Pigmentiphaga aceris: one gene and its partner. The protein of the gene in region 1 interacts with the protein of each later gene in a pairwise test. Links are inferred from orthologs where the notes say so. Each region holds a gene or a part of one and is shown on either strand. Other genes may lie near its edges. The genes, in order: ftsH and hflK.

Evidence for each region.
Region 2: the proteins of ftsH (region 1) and hflK interact in binary tests that used the Escherichia coli proteins (3 or more experiments, as listed by UniProt). The link is inferred for Pigmentiphaga aceris from one-to-one orthologs.

What each region holds. Positions count from the first base shown.
Region 1 is NZ_CP043046.1:1,602,982-1,606,287, forward strand. What follows is about bases 264-3,249. They hold ftsH (ATP-dependent zinc metalloprotease FtsH), read left to right. Parts: upstream 264-807; coding sequence 808-2,691; downstream 2,692-3,249. Other genes in these bases: FXN63_RS06665 (RlmE family RNA methyltransferase), read left to right, coding at 264-743; folP (dihydropteroate synthase), read left to right, coding at 2,904-3,249. Outside these bases: more of FXN63_RS06665, read left to right, coding at 75-263; more of folP, read left to right, coding at 3,250-3,306. UniProt on the Escherichia coli protein: Acts as a processive, ATP-dependent zinc metallopeptidase for both cytoplasmic and membrane proteins. Plays a role in the quality control of integral membrane proteins.
Region 2 is NZ_CP043046.1:2,170,657-2,173,868, forward strand. The notes cover bases 3-2,894. They hold hflK (FtsH protease activity modulator HflK), read left to right. Parts: upstream 3-737; coding sequence 738-2,051; downstream 2,052-2,894. Other genes in these bases: hflX (GTPase HflX), read left to right, coding at 3-676; hflC (protease modulator HflC), read left to right, coding at 2,067-2,894. In the rest of the region: more of hflX, read left to right, coding at 1-2; more of hflC, read left to right, coding at 2,895-2,957; FXN63_RS09210 (DUF2065 domain-containing protein), read left to right, coding at 2,961-3,152.

The DNA of each region.
Region 1 (3,306 bases):
CAAGCTTCGCATTTGGAACCCGGGCACAATGCCGGGCGTTATTGTTTTTGTCTCACGCCGAATATCGGGCAATCATGGCCAAGAAAAAGTTTTCCAAAGAATGGATCATGCAGCACATCAATGATCCATACGTAAAGTTGGCCAAAGAGAAGGGCTATCGGGCCCGTGCCGCTTTCAAGCTCACCGAGATTCTCGACAGCGAGAAATTGCTGCACATCAACGACGTGGTGGTCGATCTCGGGTCCACTCCTGGCAGTTGGTCGCAAATCGTAAGCGAGCGCCTGGCCGGTGCCGGCGGCACGCTGCGCGGTCGCGTGATCGCCCTCGACATCCTGCCTATGGAACCGATACACGGCGTGGAATTCATCCAGGGCGATTTCCGCGAAGACGAGGTCTTGTCCCAGTTGTCCCAATTGGTAGGCAATCAGCAGGTAGACCTTGTTCTTTCGGATATGGCCCCAAACTTGTCCGGAGTGGGGATCGCAGACGCCGCGCGCATTCAGCACGTCTGTGATCTGGCGCTGGAGTTTGCGAAGGATCATTTGAAACCTGATGGCGCGTTGATCGTCAAAGCGTTCCATGGAACCGGGTTTTCCCAGATCGTTGAGAGCTTCAAAACGGTTTTCACCCGTGTCGTGGAGCGCAAACCCAAGGCCTCGCGGGACAAATCGTCGGAAACCTTTCTTGTTGCACGGAACCTGAAGGCTTCGGTGCTCGCGGGAAGGGTAGAATCAGGTAATTAAGTCGATATTCAGGCGATGGACGCGTTTGTCCGCAGCCGGTCGGTAATCTAGCGGGAGATCGACCTTGAACAATATGTTCTCCAAAGTAGCGGTCTGGATGGTGATCGCCCTCGTGCTGTTCACGGTCTTCAAGCAGTTTGAAGGTCGTGCCCGGCCGCAGGACACAGTGTCGTATTCGCAGTTCATGGACGACGCCAAAGCCGGACGCATCCAGAAGGTCGACGTCCAGAGCGATGTGCTCTACGTGACGCCGTCCGATGGCCGCCCCTACACCCTCACGTCGCCCGGCGACCTGTGGATGGTTGGCGATCTGATGAAGTTCGGTGTACAGGTGTCTGGCAAGGCCAAGGAAGAGCCGTCGCTGCTGATGAGCATCTTCGTGTCCTGGTTCCCGATGCTGCTGCTGATTGGCGTGTGGATCTTCTTCATGCGACAAATGCAAGGCGGTGGGCGCGGTGGTGCCTTCAGCTTCGGCAAGTCTCGCGCCAAGGTATTGGACGAAACCACGAACCCGATCACCTTCGCTGACGTCGCCGGTTGCGACGAAGCCAAGGAAGACGTGTTCGAGCTGGTCGAGTTCCTGCGCGACCCCAGCAAGTTCCAGAAGCTGGGTGGCCGTATTCCCCGTGGCGTGCTGATGGTCGGCTCGCCGGGTACCGGTAAAACCCTGCTGGCCAAGGCCATTGCCGGTGAAGCCAAGGTGCCGTTCTTCAGCATCTCGGGTTCGGACTTCGTGGAAATGTTCGTCGGCGTGGGCGCTGCCCGTGTCCGTGACATGTTCGAAAACGCCAAGAAGCAGTCGCCTTGCATCATCTTCATCGACGAAATCGATGCGGTGGGTCGTCAGCGTGGCGCAGGCCTGGGCGGCGGTAACGACGAGCGCGAACAGACGCTTAACCAGATGCTGGTGGAAATGGACGGCTTCGAAGCCAGCCAGGGCGTGATCGTGATCGCCGCTACCAACCGTCCGGACGTGCTTGACCCGGCGCTGCTGCGTCCGGGCCGTTTCGACCGTCAAGTCGTGGTGCCGCTGCCCGATATCCGTGGTCGCGACCAGATTCTGAAGGTCCACATGCGCAAGGTGCCGCTGTCCACCGACGTGGATGCAAACACCCTGGCACGCGGTACGCCTGGTTTCTCGGGTGCTGACCTGGCCAATCTGGTCAACGAAGCTGCGCTGTTCGCTGCTCGCCGCAACGGTCGTACCGTTGAAATGGGCGATTTCGAAAAGGCCAAGGACAAGATCATCATGGGTGCGGAACGTCGCTCGATGATCATGCCCGAGGAAGAGCGCCGCAACACCGCGTATCACGAGTCCGGCCATGCCATCGTGGCGCGCAAGCTGCCGAAGACCGATCCGGTGCACAAGGTCACCATCATCCCGCGCGGTCGTGCGCTGGGTGTGACCATGCAACTGCCGGAAGGCGATCGTTACAGCACCGACAAAGAGCGGATGCTGAACACCATCGCCGTGCTGTTCGGTGGTCGGATTGCCGAAGAGATCTTCATGAACCAGATGACCACTGGCGCATCGAACGACTTCGAACGTGCGACGGCCATTGCCCGTGACATGGTTACCCGCTACGGCATGACCGACAGCCTGGGGCCCATGGTCTACGCCGAGAACGAGGGTGAAGTATTCCTCGGTCGCAGCGTAACCAACACGACCAAAATGTCGGAAGCCACCATGCAGATGGTGGACAGCGAAATTCGCAAGATCATTGATGAGCAATACCAGGTTGCCCGCAAGATCCTGGAAGAAAATCGCGAAGCCGTGGAAGTCATGACGCGTGCTCTGCTGGAATGGGAAACCATCGATGCAGACCAGATCAACGATATCTGCGATGGTCGTCCGCCCCGTGCACCGACCCCGCCGGGCTCGTCGGGAAACAATCCCACCACGCCGCCCACGTCTGGTTTGACGCCGAACGCAGCAGCACCGGCTTGACGTAACAAGGCAGGCAGCGGCCAAGACAAGCATTTGCACGATAAGCGGTCCGCTGCTTTGTAAACAAAGGCGTCCTTCGGGGCGCCTTTGTTTTTGTCACGCTGCCGCAGCGTTATTCTTGAGCCCCCGCGCTGAGCGCGCCATGAATATGCGCAGACCGCAGATAATTCACGACTGTTTTTGCCAACGCACTGATCTCCAAGACTCGAATCATGAATTCCCTGTTTCTTTGCGGCCGTTTTGAGCTTTCGCTGGCGCGGCCGCTTGTCATGGGTATCGTCAATGTGACCCCAGATTCTTTCTCGGACGGGGGGCAACATGCCCGGCTGGACGCGGCCATTGCCCATGCCAGGCATCTGGTGGCCGAAGGTGCCGACATGCTTGATATTGGTGGCGAGTCCACCAGACCGGGGTCTGACTCGGTGCCTGAAGACGAAGAGTTGCGGCGGGTGGTGCCGCTGATCGAGGCCTTGGTCAGCCTGAACGTGCCGCTGTCGGTCGATACCTGCAAACCTGCGGTCATGCGCGCAGCCTTGCGTGCCGGGGCCGATATGATCAACGACATCATGGCCTTGCAGGCCGATGGTGCCCTGGCGGTGGCGCAGGACTATCCCG
Region 2 (3,212 bases), 570 kb from region 1 along the record:
AATGGACAAGCGAATCATCGGCGACAAAGTCAAGCGGCTGCACGAGCGCCTTGAACTGTTGACGCGTCAGCGCCATACCCAGCGTCGGGCGCGCGCGCGCAGCGGCACCTTGTCGGTGTCGCTGGTCGGCTATACGAATGCCGGCAAGTCGACGCTGTTCAACGCGTTCACGCGCGCTGACGTCTACGCAGCCGACCAGCTGTTCGCCACGCTCGACACCACCAGCCGGCGTATCTGGGTGGATGGGGCAGGGCAGGTCGTGGTGTCCGACACCGTCGGATTCATCCGCGAGCTTCCCCACATGCTGGTCGCCGCGTTCAAGGCGACGCTCGAGGAGACCATCAATGCCGATCTGCTGCTGCACGTGGTCGACCATTCAAGCCCGCAGCGTGACGAACAGATCTCCGAAGTGAACAAAGTGCTGAAGGAAATCGGGGCCGATCACGTGCCCTGCATTCTGGTCTATAACAAGATCGACATGGCCGGTCTCGATCCCGCAGTGGAAAGAGACGAGCATGGTACGATTTCGCGGGTATTTGTCAGCGCAAGCGAGCGCTCCGGACTCGATTTATTGCGCGGGGCAATGGTCGAGTTCAGTCAGCGCGCGGCCGTCGCCGAGGTTCCCGAAGAGGACCCGCGGTTCGACGCACGCCGTTCATCCATCAGCCCCCCCTAGTGGGGTCCGTTCCTGAGGGCGGGATTCCCGTCCGCCTCTCTGCGTACAAGAAAAGATGCTTCTGACTTCGATTTCAAGACTATTCAATCTGAACGATTCGAACTGGGGCCGCGGTGGCTCCGGCGGCAATTCCGGCAATGAACCGCCGCGTCGCCCTCCGGGCGGCGGTGGTAATAACAATAACGGCGGACCGCCGGATCTCGACGAACTCTGGCGCGATTTCAATCGCAAGCTGGGTGGCATGTTCGGCCGTAAAGGCGGTGGCAACGGGAATGGTGATGGCTCCGGCGGATCGCCGCGCTATGCGCCGCCTTCGCCGCGTCGCGCGCGTCTGGGCCTGGGTCTGGTGTTGCTGGTCATTGCCCTGATGTGGCTGGGCAGCGGCTTCTTCATCGTCCAGGAAGGTCAGGTTGCTGTCATTACGCAATTCGGCAAGTACGAGCGCACCACGCGTTCGGGCTTCCAATGGCGTCTGCCGTATCCGATCCAGGCTCACGAAACCGTGAACCTGTCGCAGTTGCGCACCATCGAAGTCGGTTTCCGCAACAACGCCCGTACCAAGGTCGGCCGTGAAGCGCTGATGCTGACCGATGACGAAAACATCGTCGATCTGCAGTTCGTGGTCCAGTACCGCCTGCGTGAAGATGGCGCACGTGCGTATCTGTTCGACCACCGCGCGCCTGACGAAGCCGTGATGCAAGCGGCCGAAACCGCCATGCGTGAAGTCGTTGGCAAGAAGCCCATGGACTTCGTGCTGTACGAAGGCCGTACCCAGGTTGCCGCTGAAGCCGTCGCACTGATGCAGCAGATCATGGATCTGTATCGCACTGGTGTGCTGATCAGCAGCGTGGCCATCCAGAATGCCCAGCCGCCGGAACAAGTGCAGGCAGCGTTCGATGACGCGGTCAAGGCCGGTCAGGATCGTGAGCGTCAGATCAACGAAGGTCAGGCTTACGCCAACGACGTCGTGCCGCGTGCCCGAGGCATGGCCTCGCGTCTGCTGCAGGAAGCCGATGGCTACAAGCAACGTGTGGTGGAAACCGCAGAGGGTGATGCAGCTCGCTTCGGCCTGGTGCTGACCGAATACCGCAAAGCCCCGCAGATCATGCGTGACCGTCTGTACCTGGACACCATGCAGCAGATCTTCACGCACACCAGCAAGATCATGGTTGATTCGCGCAGCGCCAACAATCTGTTGTATCTGCCGCTCGACAAGATCATGCAGCAAGCATCTCAGGAGTCCCTGTCCGCGGTCCGTGGCACGGGTTCGGCAAGCGTTCCGGCTCCCAGCCCATCGCTTCCGTCTACCAACGCGCCCGCACCCGAGAGCAATCGCATGCTCGACGGCCTGCGTAATCGCGACCGTACCCGCTGATAAGGAACGCCAATCATGGATCGTCTGATTCCCGCTGTAATCGGCCTGCTTATCGCGCTGGCCGCGTTGTCCTCTTGCATGTTTGTCGTCAAGGAACGCGACTACGCTGTCGTGTTCGCGCTGGGCGAGATCAAGGAAGTGATTCGCGAACCGGGCTTGTACTTCAAGCTGCCGCCGCCGTTCCAGAACATCGTCTATTTCGACAAACGCATTCTCACCATCGACAATCCGGATGCCGAACGTATCCAGACCTCGGAAAAGAAAAACTTGCTGATCGACTCGTTCGTGAAGTGGCGTATTTCCGATCCGCGCACCTTCTACGTCACCTTCGGTGGCAACGAGCGTAGCGCGCAAGAGCGTCTGTCGGCCCTGGTACGTGATGCCATGAACGCGTCGATCAATCGTCGTACCGTCAACGACGTGACCTCGAAAGAACGCGACAAGATCATGCAGGAAATCCGTACCAACGTTTCCGTACCGGCCAAGGCGCTGGGTGTGGAAATCATGGATGTGCGTCTGAAGCGTGTGGACTTCGTGCCGGAAATTTCGGAATCGGTCTATCGCCGCATGGAAGCCGAGCGCAAGCGCGTGGCCAACGAGCAGCGTTCGATCGGTGCCGCAGAAGGCGAGAAGATTCGCGCCGATGCCGACCGCCAACGTGAAGTCATCCTGGCGGAAGCTTATCGTCAAGCCCAGCAAGCCAAGGGTGAGGGCGACGGCGCTGCCTCGTCGATCTACGCCAATGCATTCGGCCAGGATCGTGATTTCTACAACTTCTACAAGAGCCTGGAAGCCTATCGGGAATCCTTCGCCAACAAGAGCGATGTCCTGGTGGTCGATCCTAGCTCGGAGTTCTTCAAGTACTTCAAGGCCCCGGGCGCAAGCTCGGCAGCACCTGCGCGTTAAGGCATGACGCTGCTTTACTGGCTCGGCGCTGCGCTGGGCCTGATGCTGGTGTTGGAAGGTTTACTGCCGTTTGCTGCGCCATCCCGGTGGCGCAGCGCGGTCAGACGCTTGGCGGAGTGCAGCGACGCACAGATCCGTTTTGGTGGTCTGACCGCCATCTTGGGAGGCCTCTTGATTTTGTGGCTTTTCGAGTAGACAATAGCGTGTAAGCCAAGGCTTGGGATTTTGCTCGCGTGTTTAGACCGCGCAGCAACC